Regions from separate parts of the Burkholderia sp. PU8-34 genome, predicted to be linked through region 1. Evidence: predicted binding sites of a transcription regulator. Region 1 holds the regulator's gene; each other region holds the start of a gene.
What was found. Region 1 encodes FNR, which switches genes on or off when oxygen is low (the NO sensors DNR and NnrR bind a similar motif). Its sites were predicted from a motif close to TTGATNNNNATCAA; they were not measured.
Positions count from the first base shown of each region.

Region 2: a site for FNR is predicted at 2,903-2,916, ahead of ACV22Z_RS11655 (universal stress protein). Genes of this name have one in related genera too.
Region 3: a site for FNR is predicted at 1,857-1,870, ahead of ACV22Z_RS11675 (universal stress protein). Genes of this name have one in related genera too.
Region 4: a site for FNR is predicted at 1,257-1,270, ahead of ACV22Z_RS12620 (universal stress protein). Genes of this name have one in related genera too.

Region 1 is NZ_JBSAXC010000031.1:7,700-12,033, reverse strand. Features, by position in the region: gene ACV22Z_RS34940 (DUF3005 domain-containing protein) at 28-438, shown strand; gene ACV22Z_RS34935 (universal stress protein) at 1,103-1,570, shown strand; gene fnr (fumarate/nitrate reduction transcriptional regulator Fnr) at 1,843-2,589, shown strand; gene ACV22Z_RS34925 (LysR family transcriptional regulator ArgP) at 2,635-3,528, opposite strand; gene ACV22Z_RS34920 (LysE/ArgO family amino acid transporter) at 3,630-4,250, shown strand.
Region 2 is NZ_JBSAXC010000004.1:67,036-71,369, forward strand. Features, by position in the region: gene ACV22Z_RS11645 (hypothetical protein) at 360-791, shown strand; gene ACV22Z_RS11650 (BON domain-containing protein) at 1,007-1,657, opposite strand; gene ACV22Z_RS11655 (universal stress protein) at 1,800-2,732, opposite strand; gene ACV22Z_RS11660 (amino acid permease) at 3,024-4,334, opposite strand, start outside.
Region 3 is NZ_JBSAXC010000004.1:72,585-76,918, reverse strand. Features, by position in the region: gene ACV22Z_RS11680 (sensor histidine kinase) at 1-1,666, opposite strand, end outside; gene ACV22Z_RS11675 (universal stress protein) at 2,011-2,499, shown strand; gene ACV22Z_RS11670 (serine endopeptidase) at 2,795-3,865, shown strand; gene ACV22Z_RS11665 (VTT domain-containing protein) at 4,011-4,334, shown strand, end outside.
Region 4 is NZ_JBSAXC010000004.1:280,306-284,639, reverse strand. Features, by position in the region: gene ACV22Z_RS12625 (universal stress protein) at 1-258, opposite strand, end outside; gene ACV22Z_RS12620 (universal stress protein) at 350-1,189, opposite strand; gene ACV22Z_RS12615 (zinc-dependent alcohol dehydrogenase family protein) at 1,470-2,510, shown strand; gene ACV22Z_RS12610 (MBL fold metallo-hydrolase RNA specificity domain-containing protein) at 2,566-4,005, opposite strand; gene ACV22Z_RS12605 (NnrS family protein) at 4,270-4,334, shown strand, end outside.

The sequences.
Region 1 (4,334 bases):
GAGAGCTTCGCCGCCAGGAGATTCGCGATGGAATCGTCTGCACAAACGCGGTCCGCGCATCCGCGCAGCATCGAGTTGTACAACGAGGACACGCACGACAGCACCGTCGACACCGACGGCAAGAACCGCGAAGCGGCACGCCTCGCGCGAGGTGAACCGATCTCGCCCGATCAGGTGACGACCAGCAATGCGTCGCTCGACAACGCGATGCCCGAATCCACGGACGGCATCGCCGGCTACGACAGCAGGCCAGGCGGCAATCATCCTGCGTTCGCGCTGCGCACCGGCTACGTGATGATCGAAAAAGGCTTCGATGCGCCGCCCCCGGTCGGCGACGAGATGCTCGGCGTGGTGCACCGGATGTACGGCAGAGAGCATTGGCCCGGCCACTCGCGACGGCCTGAACGCGTATTCGAGCTGACAACTGTGCCGCGCTAGCCGCGGCGTTTGAAGCGATCGTTCGTAAGGCGGCGTTCGCGCGGTGCCCTGCGCAGGCAACGCGCGAACGCAAGCGTCCCTGATCGCACTTCGTCCGCTGCAGCAGACGCTTTGCACAATCGCGCAGCGGCTCGACCGTCGTTTCGCGTCGCCGGCCTCGTGTCCCGAAACCGAGGCCCCGGCCCAAGCATCGTGACGCGCAACGAATCGCGTCACACCGTGTCAACTCAACGGTTCGTTCCGCCCGCGGCATTCCGCATTCGTTCTCTGGCGCAACCACTCCACCGGCGCGGCCGGCAAACCCTGCGCGCTGCCCCGCGATCGAAATCCGCACATCGCTTGACCGAAATCACGGCACGTTTCATCAATTTCGCTTCAATGACGAAGAACGGTCATCGTCGATCAGACCGACGCGTCGACGCGTACGCGCCGTGCACGTAGCGCCACGCGAAGCAGACAACCGCAGCGCTACCGGTGGCGCACGTGGTACGTCCGTGCATCCGCGGGATGTAGCGCCTGCTCTGCCGCAACCGATGCCCGAATCGCGACGCATGCCTTCTCCGCACTGCAAGGTCGCCGGCATTCGTTTACTCTGCCTCGCAGCAGTGAGCCGCTCAACTGGCCATTCGGCCAGCTTCTTTTCAACCCGCCTCTCGGAGACACTATGTACAAGCGTATCCTGGTTGCCGTCGACGGCAGCGACACTTCCCGCCACGCGTTCGATGCCGCGCTTGCGCTCGCGCAGTCGCACGGCGCGGAACTGCAGCCGTTCTACGTCGTCGAGAATGCCGCGATCTACTACAACGTGCCCGGCTACGATCCCTCAGTGCTGCGCGATCAGCTTCTCGCACAGGGCAACGACCTCGCCAAGGAATTCGCGCAGCGGATGCAGGCGGCCGGCGTGAAGGGTGAAGCGAAGCTTGCCGAAGCGTCGTCGCTCGCCGATGTGTCGTCGCTGATCCTCGACGGCGCGAACGCATTCGGCGCCGACCTGCTCGTGCTCGGCACGCACGGCCGCCGCGGCTTCCGCCGGCTCGTGCTCGGCAGCATTGCCGAGCAATGCGTACGGCACGCATCACTGCCCGTGCTGCTGATTCCGGCAGCCGCGCACGCCGACGAGCAAGCGGGCTAAGCGGCATCCGGCTCGGGCTCGGGCTCGGGCTCGGGCTCGGGCTCGGGCTCGGGCTCCGACTCCGACTCCGACTCCGGCTCAAGCTCAGGCTCAGGCTCAGGCTCAGGCTCGGCGGGCGGCAGGCGGCGGGCGGCGGGCGCCGCCAGCAGTCGGTGCGGGCCGCCGGAAATATGCGCGACGGGGGTGCGACGGATCGCGACGTTTTGTCACCCGACAGCGGCAACTTGCGGTGGGACAATGATTCCGTCGATTCAACGCCGGAGAAGATAACCATGTTGACGCCCGTCGCCACTCGCGCTGCCACCCCGCCTCATGTCGGCAGTTGGGCTCCCCGCCAGGCCGCGCACTGCTCGTCGTGCGCAATGCGCCACTTGTGCATGCCGCAGGGCCTGGCACCCGAAGCACTCAGCCGCCTCGAATCGGTCATCTGCGCCGCACGCGCGGTCAAGCGCGGCGAAGCGCTGTTCCGCGAAGGCGACGCATTCGACAACCTGTATGCGGTGCGTTCGGGTTCGCTGAAGACCGTCGCGACGCGTCACGACGGCCGCGAGCAGGTCACCGGCCTGCATCTCGCGGGCGAAGCGCTCGGCCTCGACGGCATTTGCGACGACACGCATCCGCGCACCGCGGTCGCGCTCGAAGACAGCTCCGTCTGCGTGATCCCGTACAGCGCGCTCAAGGCGCTTTGCTCCGAAGCAGGCACGATGCAGTTGCGCATGCACAAGCTGATGAGCGAGCAGATCGTGCGCGAAACGTCGCAGACGATGCTGCTCGGTTCGCTGAACGCCGAAGAGCGCGTGGCGGCATTCCTGCTCGACGTATCGTCGCGCTACCTGAAGCGCGGCTATTCGCCGACGGAATTCAATCTGCGGATGACGCGCGAGGATATCGGCAGCTACCTCGGCATGACGCTCGAAACGGTCAGCCGCACGCTGTCGAAATTCCAGAAGCGCGGCCTGATCGAGATGCACGGGCGCCTCGTGCACATCGTCGATTTCGACGGCCTGCATCACCTCTGATGCGCAGTCCGGCGCGCGCGACACGCGCGCCGCCGGCCGCCCCCGTCAATCGAGAAACAACGCGGCGCGCGCCTTGAGCGCCGCGCTGAAATCGTCGAGCCAGCCGATCGACAGACGCCAGCTCTGCCAGTACAGGTCGATGTCGACCGTGCGTCCCGCCGACATGTCGATGAGTTCGCCCGCCGCCAGCTGGCGGTCGACCATCCGGTCCGGGCACATCCCCCATCCCAACCCCGTCTCGCATGCGCGCAGATAGCCGGCAACGTGCGGTATCCAGTGCTGCGGCGGATCGAGATCCGCGCGCGTCACGCGCCGGATGAAGCGTGCCTGCAACCCGTCCTTCGGATTGAACATCACGCACGGCGCGCGGCGCAGCGAATCGCGATTGATCCCCGCGCTGAAATAGCGCGCATGAAATTCCGGCGAACACACGGCGCGATAGTGGATGCGCCCGAGCCGCGTCGAGCGGCAGCCCTGGATCGGCTCCGCCTGCGCGGTCACCGCGCCCTGCACGCTGCCGTCGCGGATCCGCGCCGCCGTGTAGTCCTGGTCGTCGATCACGAGATCGAGCAGCGTCTCGCGCTCCGCGCAGAACGGCCCCACCGCGTCGATGAACCACGTCGCGACGCTGTCGTCGTTGACCGCGACGCGCAGCGTCGGCCAGTCTGCCGCGAGCGCGCCGGGCAACGCGGGCATCCGGCCGGACAGCTCCGCCTCGAGGAGCTGCACGCGCTCGGTGTGGCGGCACAGCAGCGCGCCGGACGTCGTCGCGACGCACGGCTGCCCGCGCTTCACGAGCACGCTGCCGACCCGTTCCTCGAGCAGTTTCACGCGCTGTGACACCGCCGACGGCGTGACGTTCAGCTCCTTCGCCGCGCGCTCGAACGAGCCGTGCCGGATCACGGCCGCAAGGGCATCGAGCAATGCATAGTCGAGCATCAGTTTTCCTTAATCCGCATTAGACAATTTAGCTTTTCTTAGCTCCGCCGACCCTGCAGACTAGCGCTACCCGAAACATCCGTCTACTGCTCGCAATCATCATGAACTGGATCGCTTTTTCGCACGGCGCGGCACTTTGCGCGTCGCTCATCGTCACCATCGGCGCGCAGAATGCCTTCGTGCTGCGCCAGGGCATCATGCGCTCGCACGTCGGCAAGATCGTGCTGCTCTGCGCGCTGTCCGACATGATCCTGATCGGCGCCGGCGTCGGCGGCGCGTCGGTGCTCGTCGAACGCTATCCGACCTTCGTCCACGCGGTGCTGTACGTCGGCCTCGCGTATCTCGCGTGGTTCGGCCTCAGTGCGCTGCGCCGCGCGCTGAAGCCCGGCCATGCGACGCTCGACGTCCGCGGCGACGCGGTCGCGCCGCCGCAGCAAGGCGCGCTTGCGATCGTGCTGATGACGCTCGCGTTCACGTGGCTCAACCCGCACGTCTATCTCGATACGTTCCTGCTGATCGGCACGGCTGGCGCACGCGAGCCGGAAGGCGCGCGGCTCGCGTTCGCGATCGGCGCGATGACCGTCAGCATCGTGTGGTTTCTCGGCCTCGGTTACGGCGCGCGGATGCTCGCGCCGTGGTTCCGCCGCGCGGTCGCCTGGCGTGTGCTCGACGGCGCGATCGGCAGCATGGTGCTGTTCATGGCGGCCGTGCAGTTGCGGTGACGCCGTTCAGAAATGCGCTCCAGATCGATCCTGGCCACGCCGAACAGTCTCACAACAGACGGTTCCTCCGTTATCTGCTGCAAA
Region 2 (4,334 bases), on a different contig from region 1:
CGCATGGCTGGCGACGTGCCGTGCGCAATACATGTGTCGCGTTCGAGCGCGTCGGCGCGACCGAACCGAGGGAACGGGAACACGGCACGCAGCGGCTCGGAAACCCGAATCGGGTAAACATCGACTTTCGCGCGCGGACGACGCGGAGCCCCGCCGCACCGCGCTGCGGCGGCCTTCCGGCCGCGTGCGTGTCAGGAAATTCCTATGGGACGCCGGAATTCCTGACGCCGACTTCAGTTTGTACTGATTGGAAGCGCCGTTTCCGCACGCGATACTGTTGCCATGGACACGCCGTTCATGCCGGGCATCGCCCAGCCGGCCACCGAGCCGGCACGCGGGTCGGGCGCAGGAGACCACTCATGACATATGGCACATTTCCGACCGACGACGGGAACCGCCGCGCGTCCCGGCAGGCGCACGCGGCAGCCGAACCCGAGCACGCGGCCGAAGCGGCGTCGCGCGACGATCTGGACGCGCTGCTCGCACTCGCTCGCCAGGCCGGGCTGCTCGTCACGCTCGACGGGCAGATCGGCCGCGAAAAATATCAGAGCATTGCCGGATCGGTCGCCGCATTGCAGCGCTTCGCCGCGGCGCTACGCCAGCAGATGCTGTCCACCGCCCCTGCTCCGGCGGCGCCACGCCGGACCGCACGCCGCGGGCGCCCGCGCGTGAACCGCGGCCGCCGCTTTTCGCCATGCCGGAACTGTCCGCTCGAAATCGTGCGTCATCGCATCCATGTGCGACACGGCGTCAGCCTGCGACGCCTCGCTCGAGCGGCCTGCACCGCTTGAGCGCATGCATGCCGGCGTGAAACGGCGTTGGCGCGCCATCGCACATCGAACCCGCACACCGAACGATTCGAACCGGATACATACGAGGAAACGCAGCAGCACGGGGCCAGCGGGAGGCAGGAAAGCGGGCGGGGTGTCACACACCCCGCCCGTCCTCCAAGGCAGCCGGACGACTGCCTACCCTCGTGCCAGAGAGTTCTTGTGACGGTGGCCGGCTACTCGACCACCAGGTTGTCGACGACCATGCGCACACCGGGCGCAGACCACGCCGCGCCGCGCGCGACCTCGCGCTCCGCATACGAATCGACCTTGCCGTTCAGCGTCACCGTGCCGTCCTCCACGACGACTTCGAGGCGGTTCGCCTCGCGCTCCGCGTGGCGCTGCATCGCCTGGCGAATCTTCGCGCCGATGTCGTCGGCGACGACATCGGCGCCCACGTCGAGCCGGTCCGACACGCCGGTGATCCCGCGCATCTGCGACACCGCGCGCAGCGCGCGCTGCCGCTGATAGCCCCAGTCGACGTGGCCCGTCAGCGTGACCCAGCCCTTCTCGACCTGTACGTGGATCGTTTCGTCGCGCAAGCCGTCAGTCCAGTGCAGCACCACGCGCACGGCTTTCGCGACATCCTCGTCGGTATGGCGCTCGTCGTGCGGCAGATGCACGTCCAGGTCGACGACGACGGCCTTCACGCCCGACACGCGATGCGCGGCGTGCTCGGCCGCGACCTTCTCCGCGAAGCTCGACGGATGGCCGGACAGCGTCACGACCCGATCCTCGACCTCGACGCCGATCCGCGTCGCATCGACCGCGGCATCCCACGCGAGTTCGTCCTCGACATCCTGCTTCACCTGCCTGTCGGTTTTCATCGCTGCTCCCGAAACGACGGCATGCCACGGTAGGCGAGCCGTCAGCGTCTCATGCCGCACAATGCGCGCCCATTGATCCAGGTCAAGCCGCGTGCCGATAACGCCTTGCGCGGCGGCATTCCGTCCGGCGTCCGCTTGGTCGTCAATCCCCGCCGCGCACGAGCAGCACGGGCACTTCCGCGAGATGCGCGACCCGTCGCGCGACGCTGCCGATCAGCAGCGCCGCGAGCCCGCGCCGGCCATGCGTGCCGACCACCAGCAGCTCCGCGCGCCAATGCACGGCCTCGCGCATCAGCGCATGCGCGACGTCGTCGCTCGTCGAATGGGTTTCGATGATGCCGCGCTTGGTAGGGTTCGCGCAGCGGTGAAACAGCGTCGCGACCTTGGCCAGCGCGTCCTCGCCCTCCGCTCGGTACGCATCCTCGAGCGCGCGCACGGGCACGATGTCCGTGAGCCGGATCGCCCGGTCGACGACATACGCGGCGTACAGCAGCGTCGTCGGCGTCGCGAAATTCATGCCGACCTGCACCGCGTGCATCGACGGCTCGCTGCCGTCGACCGCGAACATCACCCGCTGCGGCGCCGTATCGCTGTCGCGCCGATAGCTTGCCGGCACGATCAGCAGCGCGCAGCGCGCGCGCCGCATCAGCTGGTCCGATACCGCGCCCTCGACGAGCCGCAGCAGCCCGTGATGCCGGTTCGCGCCGACGACGAGCACGTCCGCCTGCCATGCGGCCGTATCCCACGCGAGCGTATCGGCAATCGTGCCGCCCGCCACCGACGCATCGAGGATGCCCTGCTCGACCTGGGCGCCCGTGTCAGCGAACGACGGCGCGATGCGGTCCAGCACCGCTTGCGCATCGGCGAGCATTTCGTCGCGCGCCGACGTGAGCAGCGCGTCGATCCTCGGAATGTCGGGCAGCATCAGGCGCGGATTGTCGATCACGCTGACGATCCGCAACTGCATGCCGGGACGCAGCAGCGTGCGTGCGTACTGCGCGGCGTGCAGCGATTCGGGTGTCGAATCGACGGCAAGCGCGATCCTGGAAATCGGTGGGGTGTGAGCTGGCTGCATGGCGACGGCCTCCGTTCTGGCGCGTCGTCCCACAGGGACGACGCCGGAGCTTCGCACGGCAGCGGCGCGGCGGATCAGGTCGCCGGCGCACGGTCGCTGGCAACGGCAGGCGGCCGCGCGAAGCGCGGACAAGCGATGCCGACAGCATAGATCGTCCGGCCCGCACCTGCATGATCGAGATCAAGCTGCGCGGGCCGCGAAAAACGGTCGCAAGCACGGCCGGAAAGCACGGCCGGGAAGCGCGGCCGAGATGCGCGGCCGCAAAGCACTGCCGCGCGCGGCAGTGCAGGCTCAAGACTTCGTCGAAACCTGCGCCACCGGCCGGTTCGCGTAGAACAGCAGGTACGCGAGCCCGAGCAGCACGATCCACACCGGCCCGATCACGAGCGCGACGCGCGTATCGGGCGTGAACGCCATCAGCACGACGACCAGCGCGAGGAACGCGAGCGCGACGAACGAACCGAGCGGATAGAACGGCACGCGGATCGGCAGGCGCGCGATCTTGTCGGCCGACAGCGTGCGGCGGAAGCGCATCTGCGCGACCAGGATCACGCACCACGTCCAGATCGCACCGAACGTCGACACCGACGTCAGCCACACGAACACATGCTGCGGCGCGAGATAGTTGAGCAGCACGCCGACGAGCAGCAGCGCAACCGACACGGCGACCCCGTATACCGGCACGCCGTTGCGGTTCACGCGTCCGAGCACGCGCGGCGCCTGGCCCTGCTGCGCGAGGTTGTAGAGCATCCGCGCGGTGCTGAACAGGCCGCTGTTGCACGACGACAGCGCGGCCGTCAGAACGACGAAGTTGATGATGCCGGCGGCGGCCGGGATGCCGATCCGCGAGAACGTCATCACGAACGGGCTGCCCTGCGTGCCGATCTGGTCCCACGGGTAGATCGACATGATCACGAACAGCGCGCCGATGTAGAAGATCAGCACGCGCCAGAACACCGAGTTCACGGCCTTCGACAGCGATTTCTCCGGATTGCGCGCCTCGCCGGCGGTCAGGCCGAGCATCTCGACGCCGAGATACGCGAACATCACGATCGGCAATGCGCCAATCACGCCGGACCAGCCGTTCGGCATGAAGCCGCCGTGGGTCCACAGGTTCGAAATGCCGGTTGCGACGCCGCCATTGCCGAGACCGAGCGTGATCATCAGCGCGCCGCCGACGATCATCAGCACGATCGTGACGATCTTGATCAGCGCGAACCAGAATTCGAACTCGCCGTACAGCTTCACCGCGACGAAGTTCACCGCGCCCATCGCCGAAAGCCCGAGCAGCGCCCAGATCCAGTTCGGCACGTCGGGGAACCACACGTGCATGTACACCGCGACGCCCGTGACCTCCGCCATGCAGGTGACGATCCACACGAACCAGTAGGTCCAGCCGGTCAGGTAGCCCGCGAACGGGCCGAGGTAGTCGCGCGCATAGCGGCTGAACGCACCCGCGACCGGGTTGGTGATCGCCATCTCGCCGAGCGCGCGCATGATCAGGAAAATCACGATGCCGCCCAGCAGGTAGGTCAGCAGGATTGCCGGGCCGGCCTGCCGAATCGCGGTGGCCGAGCCGAGGAACAGGCCCACGCCGATCGT
Region 3 (4,334 bases), on a different contig from region 1:
CGGCCGCGATGCGCCGCACCGACGCGACGGTCGCGTCGATCAGCCGCCGCATGCCCTGAAGCTGGGCGAGCACGTCGCCATCGGGCGCCGTGCCGTCGGACGCGTGCAGCCGGTTTTCGACGACCGACAGATCCATCTTCAGCGCGGTGAGCTGCTGCCCGAGGTCGTCGTGCAGCTCGCGGGCGATGCGGGACTTTTCTTCCTCGCGCACGTTCTGCAGGTTTGCCGACAGCTCGCGCAGCTCCTCGCGCGACTGCTTGAGTGCATTCTCCGCGCGCAGTCGCTCGGTGATGTCGCGCAGCATCACCGTGTAGAGCTTGCCGGATGCATCGCGGATCTGCGAGATCGACGCTTCGATCGGAAATTCCTCGCCGTTGCCGCGCAGGCCGAACAGCACGCGCTGGCGGCCCATCTGCCGCTCCGACACGCCCGTCACGCCGAACTGGTCGACGTGTTTCGCATGCGCGGCGCGGAACCGCTCGGGGATGAAGCGCGACAGCGGCGCGCCGATCGCTTCCATCGCGGAGACGCCGAACACCTGCTCGGCCATCGGATTGAAGATCACGATCGTCTGCTGTTCGTCGATCGTGATGATGGCCTCCATCGACGAGCGGATGATGCCCATCATCCGTGCTTCGTTGAGGCTCCCGCGGTTGCGTGCGCCGAGGTCCGACATCGCCGCGAGCCGGCCGCGCGCCAGCGCATGGACGAGCGCCGCGAATGCCAGCGATGCGACCAGGCCCGCCGCGAGCACCGTGCCGGCCGCGCGCTGCGCGCCCGTCGCACTCGGGCGGCCGTCGGCGGAATACGCGAGCGTCAGTGTGCTGCCGCCGAAGTTCAGCACGTCGCTGCGGCGCATCAGGTCGGGCGATGCCAACGCTTCGTCGGTGGTCGATTCCGCGCTGAAGATCGGCTGCGGATCGGCATTGGCGCTCACCCGCAGGTCGATGCCGCGCTCCGCGTCGAGCGCGCGTTCGATCAGGCGCCGGGTGTTCAGCGCGGCGAACACGACGCCGTCGACGCCCCCGACGCCGCTCTCCCGCACCGCAGCCGGCGCCGTCGCGCGCGGCGCGTCGCTGACCGGCAGGAACAGCGTGACGGCGCGCACGGCATCGACGTCGGCGGGATGCACGCCGAGCGCGGCTTCGCCGGTCTGCACCGCGCGCCGCAACGATGCGGCGTCGGGTGTGCCGAAGCGGGCGACGGGCAACGCCGAGGCGGGCGCGCTGAGCGTCGCGACGGCGAGCGGCCCGTCCGGCGGCGCGGCGGCGCCCGCGAGCGCGTCGCGCACGGCGGGCGACAGCGGTGCGTAGCCGAGCTGGCGGACCGTCGAATGGCCATTGTCGAGGTCGAGCGTGTCGACGTACTGCCGCCATTGCGCGGGCGTCGTCTGCGGCACGAGCCCGAGCGCGCCGCGCGCGCCTTCGAGCACGATGACGCCGGCCTGCAGCTCGTGGCGCAGCATTGCCGTCACGTGCGTGGTGCGGCGTTCGAAACGCGTATGGACGGCGCTTTGCCACTGCTCGCGAACGAGCAGCGCGACGCCCAGCGACACGACGGCGCCGGCGACGAATGCGACGACGCCGGCCGCGATCGGCTGGCGTAACATGGTTTGAAGGCGCGATGGCACAAGGGCATCACGCGTCTGGGTTCCGCTGGCGGTCATTGGCTGGCCACTCTGTCTCGAGTCCGCCCACGGCACTGGGGCGGCACAGGAAAATCGGGCGCGGCTCGCGCCCGAAGCATGGCGGTATCTGTTTTCAAGACGAAATTGTGCGCGTTTTGCGCCTTCGATGTAAATGGGGTCGGCTGAAAATGCCGAAGCCGACCGCGCGCAGCGGGCGCGTCGGCCGCGTTTGATGCGCGTCAACCGGCGCGCGGGTGCGCGGGGCCAGACTGATCGGGAGGCCGGCCGGGCAGGTTCGCAAGTCTGTCATCGGTGCGAACAGGCGCGGGAGTCGGCTGCGGGATGCAGGTTGCAATGCGAACAACCGTTGGGAGGTGCGGAACATGTACAAGCGGATTTTCGTTGCGCTCGACGACAGCGCCAGTGCGCGTCTGGCACTGGATGAAGCGATCCGGCTCGCGGCCGCGTCGGGCGGCACGATCACGTGTGCGCATGTCGTCGAGCACAAGCAGCAGCTCGTCGACGTCGATGCGGGCTTCGCGGATACGCGGGACGTCGAACCGTCGTCGGCGGATGCGGTGACGCACGCGCTCGACGACGCGAAGGCCGCGCTCGCCGCGCGCAGCATCGCGGGCACGGTGCGCGCGATCGACGCGTACGGCGAGGATATCGCGGCGGTGCTGATGCGCACCGCGGCCGAGGCCGACGCGGACCTGATCGTGATGGGCACGAGCGGGCGGCACGGTTTGCGGCGCCTGCTCGTCGGCAGCGTCGCGGAATCGCTGCTGCGTGCGGCCGACCGGCCGGTGCTGATGGTGCGTCACAACGAAAAGGCGGCGGCCACGCCGCCGGCTGCGGCACCGGGCGCATAGCGCCGGTGGCAGCTGCAGGGCGCGTGCTGCGCGCGTCGTTCGCCGGTCAGGCGTCGCCGGACCGGTGCGGGCGGGTGCGGGCTGGCGATTAGGCGGGCGCTGCCGCGCCGCAGCGCGAATCCTTCCGGCAGGGACGGCGCGTGTCGCGTACGCGTCGTACGGCGCGCCGCCGTCCACGAAACTTGCGTCGCGCCGCGCTCTTCTGGCAGCATCCACCGCGTAGCCCGTTTCCTTCAGCGCCGGACACACGGCGGATCGGACGCGCGTCGCGGCCGGCGTGCATGGAGCGCAGCACATGACAATATCGACAAAGGGACTGCGCTTGGCCGAGGTCTGGTTTCAGCGCGCGCTGTGGATCATCGCGGTGGTGTTCGCCGGTTTCCTGATCGGGCTCGGCGGGCTGATCGTCGGCGACCTGCCGCGCGTCGAGCCGGCGCCGGATCGCGACACGTTCATCGACCAGCAGGCGGCCGCACCGTTGCGCCAGACGCTCGCGAAGCTGGCGGCCGAGCAGACCGCGAACCGCGACGCGACCGAGCAGGCGTCGCTGCTGCTGACGGCCGCCGAGCAGGACACGCAGCAGGCGCGTGAAGCGTTCCGCGCGGTGATCGCGAGCCGCCACGCGACCGAGCGCGCCGAACAGGATCCGGCCGTCATCGCGCACGCCCGTGCGCTCGAGGCGGCGACGCAGCGCGAACGCGACGCGCAGGCCCGCATCGGTACGCTGAGGCAAGCCGCGCAGGCGCTTGGCCGTCAGGAGAGCGCAACGCGGCAGGCATTGGCGCAACTCTACGAACAGGCAGACAGCAAGCTCGAAGCGGCACAGCGCAAGCAGGAGCTGCGCGTGTTCGGCATCCGGCTGCTGTTCACGGTGCCGCTGCTGCTGATCGCCGGGTGGCTGTTCGCGAAGAAGCGCGGCAGCCGCTACTGGCCGTTCGTGTGGGGCTTCATCTTCTTCGCGCTGTTCGCATTTTTCGTCGAACTCGTCCCGTATCTGCCGAGCTACGGCGGCTACGTGCGCTACATCGTCGGCATCGTGCTGACGGTTGCGATCGGGCAATACGCGATCCGCGCGCTGTCGCGCTATCTCGAGCAGAAACGCCACGAGGAACAGCAGCCGGACCTGTCGCGGCGCGAGGCGCTCGACTTCGTGACCGCGTACGCGCGGATCGCGAAAAAGGTCTGTCCCGGCTGTGAACGGCCGCTCGATACCGCCGATCCGAACGCGAATTTCTGCCCGCATTGCGGGATCTGCGTATTCAATGCGTGCGAACGGTGCCGGACCCGCAAGAACGCATTCAGCCGCTTCTGTCCGTCATGCGGCACGTCCGCCGACGTGGCGACGCCGCAAACGCCCGCCGCGTGACGGCAGCCGTGCCGCGCGGCATTCATCAAACCCGTTTAGAATCCCGGTCATGCCGTCCCGCCGCGCAAGCGTCGCGGCGATCGTTGCAGCGCCCGCCGGCGGACGACCCGCCGGCATCGCCTGCATGTCATCCAGGAGCGCCGCCGTGTGGCACTTTCCCGTCGCGATTCCCTCGTCGCTCGGCCCGTGGGCCGTGTTCGCGAGCGTGCTGATCACGCAGCTCGGCGTGCCCGTGCCGGCCGTGCCGATGCTGATCCTCGGCGGCACGATGGCGGCGATGGGGCAGGCGTCCTATACCAGCATGTTCGTGGCGGCCGTCGGTGCGACGATGCTCGCCGATTCGCTGTGGTTCTTCATGGGCCGCACGCGCGGCCGCCGGCTGATCAACGCGCTCGTACGCTTCTCGCTGTCGCTCGATACGACGCTGCGCTTCGCGCGTAATGTGTTCGAAAGATATGGCGCGCCGCTG
Region 4 (4,334 bases), on a different contig from region 1:
GATTTGCGGCGTTCCCGGCACGCCGTGGGCAGCCATGCGCTTCGCGGCGTCATCGGTGACGCGCAGTCCTTCCTCGCGGAACGCGTCGATCAGGATCGACGGATCGTAGCCGGCCACATCATAGGCGGGCACCAGAAAATCGATGACGTAGACGGGCGTCAACCGTGCACCGGACTCGGACGCGAGCGTCAGTGCGGCATCGAGTGCCTGGGACGATGTTTCGCTGCCGTCAAGTGCGACGAGGATATTCGAGTACATGGCGATTCCGTTGATCAGGATGGCATAGGTTCATCATCGGCGCGCATGCGAAGATCGCGCTGATCTGGATCAAGCGGCGCGCCCGGCTCGCTCAGTGCGACATCAGCACGGGCAGCGTCATCGACGCGAGAACGGTGCGTGTCGCGCCTCCCATCAGCAGCTCGCGCCAGCGCGTGTGCCCGTAGGCCCCCATCACGAGCAGATCGGCGCCGGTTTCGTATGCGCGTGACAACAACGTGTCACCGGCCGACTCATCGGAATCGCCGGCGACGTCGAGTACGTTGACGTCTCGCGCATGGCGGGCGAGCATCAGCGCCGCATCGGCGCCAGGTATGCGGATACCGGCCGCTTCGTCGCTGCCGTTGGTGACGGCGACGACGGTCGTGCGTTTCGCACGCTTGAGGAACGGCAGCGCGTCATGTGCGGCGCGCACGGCCTCCCGGCTGCCGTCCCAAGCGACGATCACGCGCTCGCCAATCGACCGGAATTCCCCGGCGTACGGCACGAACAGCACCGGGCGACCCGCGGACAGCACCAGGTTTTCCGGGAACTGGTCGTCGATGAACGTCTCGGGGTCGTTCGGGTCGCTCTGCCCGGCGATCACGAGATCGGCGTGGCGCGCATGATGCGGTACCACGCTGTTTGCGCGCGCGTCAGTCGAAATCCAGTTGGCGGACACTTTCGCGCGCATGGCTTCCGCATGAAACAGGCGCTCGAGCGCAGCTTGCCGTTCGTCGCGCCATTGACGATGTTCGCGGAAATAGTCGGCGGAACCGGCCATCACGTAAAACGAAGTCGGCTCAGGCGTATAGATCGCGAACACGCCGGTCAGATGTGCGTCGAATTGCCGCGCGAGCTGCAATGCCAATTCGAGGCGTGAATGTGCGTGGCGGCTCGTATCGAGGTGCACGACTATGCTCTTGTAGCTCATCGCGATCGCTCCGTCGACGGGAAATCCGTCGGTGCAACCCAGTCTACAAAGCAGGCTTCCCGCACGCTTGACTCAGATCAACGGCGCCTGCGCGCGGCGGCCGCACAGTGAGACGGCCGCGCTGCCGGGCACCGGCGTGCCGACGTTCGTCGTCAGGCCCGCGCCGGGGCAGTTGCGCACTCGAGACATGAACAGGCGCGTCTCGCCCGTCGCAGGGGATGGCGCGCGTTCCCGTCGTGAAAGAACGAAGGGGAAGCGCCCCTTCGCTGGAGAAAACGAAATGAGAGCACTCGTATTCCATGGCCCCGGCCGCAAGGCGCTCGAACAGCGACCGATGCCGGAGCTGCAGGCGCCGACTGACGCGATCGTCCGGATGACACGCACGACGATCTGCGGCACCGACCTGCACATCCTCAAGGGCGACGTGCCGACCTGCGAGCCCGGCCGCATCCTCGGTCATGAGGGCGTCGGCATCGTCGAGCGGGTCGGGGCGGCGGTCGACACGCTGAAGGCGGGCGATCACGTGCTGATTTCGTGCATCTCGTCGTGCGGCCGATGCGAGTACTGCCGACGTGGCCTGTATTCGCACTGCACGACGGGCGGCTGGATCCTCGGAAACCGGATCGACGGCACGCAGGCCGAGTTCGTGCGGATTCCGCACGCGCCGACGAGCCTGTACCGGATCCCGCCCGGTGCGGACGAGGACGCGCTCGTGATGCTGTCCGACATCCTGCCGACCGGATTCGAATGCGGCGTGCTGAACGGCAAGGTGCAACCGGGCTGCTCGGTCGCGATCGTCGGCGCCGGGCCGATCGGGCTCGCCGCGTTGCTGACCGCGCAGTTCTACTCGCCCGCACAGATCATCATGATCGACCCGGATCGCAACCGGCTCGACGTCGCACGGCGCTTCGGCGCGACCGACGGCATCGACGGCCGTGCCGGCGATCCGGTCGGCGAAGTGATGAAGCTGACCGATGGCGTCGGTGTCGATTGCGCGATCGAGGCGGTCGGTATCCCGGCGACGTTCGAAATGTGCACGTCGATCGTCGCGCCGGGCGGCGTGGTCGCGAACGTCGGCGTGCACGGCGTGAAGGCCGACCTGCACCTCGAAAAGCTGTGGGATCGCAATATCGCGATCACGACCCGGCTCGTCGACACGGTCAGCACGCCGATGCTGCTGAAAACCGTGCGATCGGGGCGACTCGATCCGAAGCAACTCATTACGCACCGTTTCTCGCTCGACGATGTCGACCGGGCGTACGACACGTTCAGTCACGCCGCGGACACGCATGCGCTGAAGGTGATCATCGAAGTGGCATGAATGCAGAGGGCAGGCCGCGGAGCGGGTGCTCGACACTTGCTTCGCGCGCCTGCCGTCAGGGTGACGGCGCTGCGGGTTCGTCGGCGTGTTCGTCCGCGTGCTCGTTTGCGTTTTCGCCTGTATCGGCCGCCTCGATCTCGTCGAGATCGACGGTCTGCCGATACGTCGGCACTTCGCATGCCCCATGCAGTCTTTCCTCGATACGCCGGCGCAACGCATCCGCGGCCGCAGGCTCGCCGTGGGTCACGAACGTCCGGACAGGGGGCCGCTGCATCGCGCCGAGCCACTGCAGGATTTCTTCGTAATCGGCATGCGCGGACAGCGTCGTGATGGATTCGACCTGCGCGCGCACCCGCACGTATTCGCCATGAATCTTCAGGGTCGGCTCGTGCGCGGCCAGCGCGGCGCCGCGCGTCCCCGCGGCCTGGTAACCGACGAGCGCGATCGTGTTCCGGGCATCGGGTGCGTAACGGCTCAGGTGATGCAGCACACGTCCGCCCGTCGCCATGCCGCTTCCGGCAATGATCACCATCGGGCCCCGATGCTCGGAAATGGCCTTCGATTGATCGACCGTGCGAGTCATCGTTGCCGCATGGCCAAGCGCATCGGCTTCCGACAGGGTCAGCCGATGCTCGAGGAGGTGATGGCGATAAACGGTGGTCACGTCCGACGCCATCGGGCTGTCGAGATACACGGGCATGCGCGCCATCCGACCGCTCGCCGTCAGGCGCGCGATGTAGTGCAGGATCTCCTGCGCGCGGCCGACGGTGAAGCAGGGGATCACGACCACGCCGCCGCGCGAGAACGTCTTCTCGAACAGCGCGGCAAGTTCGTTTTCGGGATCCGACTCGGGGTGCAGGCGATCGCCGTAGGTCGATTCGACGACCACGTAGTCCGCATGGGCCGGCGGCATCGGCGGCCGCATGATCGGGTCGTGGCGGCGGCCGAGGTCGCCGGAAAAGGCGAGCACCTTGTGATGCCAGTTCATGACGACGCTCGCCGCACCGAGAATGTGGCCGGCGGGGAGCAGGCGAAACGACAGCGCACTGCCCAATGCGATGCGCTCGTCGAACGCACACGGCGTGAACTGGCGCAGCACACGCAGCGTGTCGTCCGTTGTGTAGAGCGGCCTGGCCGGATGATGTTTCGAGTAGCCGTGGCGATTCGCGAAATCGGCTTCCTCCTCCTGCAGCCTGGCGCTGTCGCGCAACATGATCTCGCACAGTTCGGCGGTCGCCGCCGTGCAGTACACGGGGCCGCGGTAGCCGTCGCGTGCCAGCGCCGGAAGATAGCCGCTGTGATCGAGGTGCGCATGGGTGAGGACGACCGCATCCAGCGAGTCGGGAGGAACCGGCAGCGGGTTCCAGTTGCGCAGCCGCAGGTTCTTCGTCCCCTGGAAAAGGCCGCAATCCACCAGTACGCGTTGGTCGCCGTGCTCGACCAGGTACTTCGAGCCGGTGACGGTCTCTGTCGCGCCGAGGAAGGTCAGTTTCATCGTTCGCCTCACGGGGTATCACGAGATCGGTGGCTCGATTACACCGGATACGCGGGCCGCACGGTTGACGGAAATCACGGAGCGCTTCGATGTCGTGCACGTGTAGTGCACTTGAAATCGACCGCGAGCGGCAACATGCGGTAAGGGCGCTTGACCCAGATCATGCATTCGCACGATGCCACTGCGGGCCATATGGAATCCGGCCATATTCGATCGGAGCAGCGCTAGGATGAATCGCAGATCCATCCGCCGCTGGAGAGAAACATGAAGATCAGCGAACCGATCAGGGCGTCGTCGGCACCCGACACGCTACCGGTGCTGCAACTGGG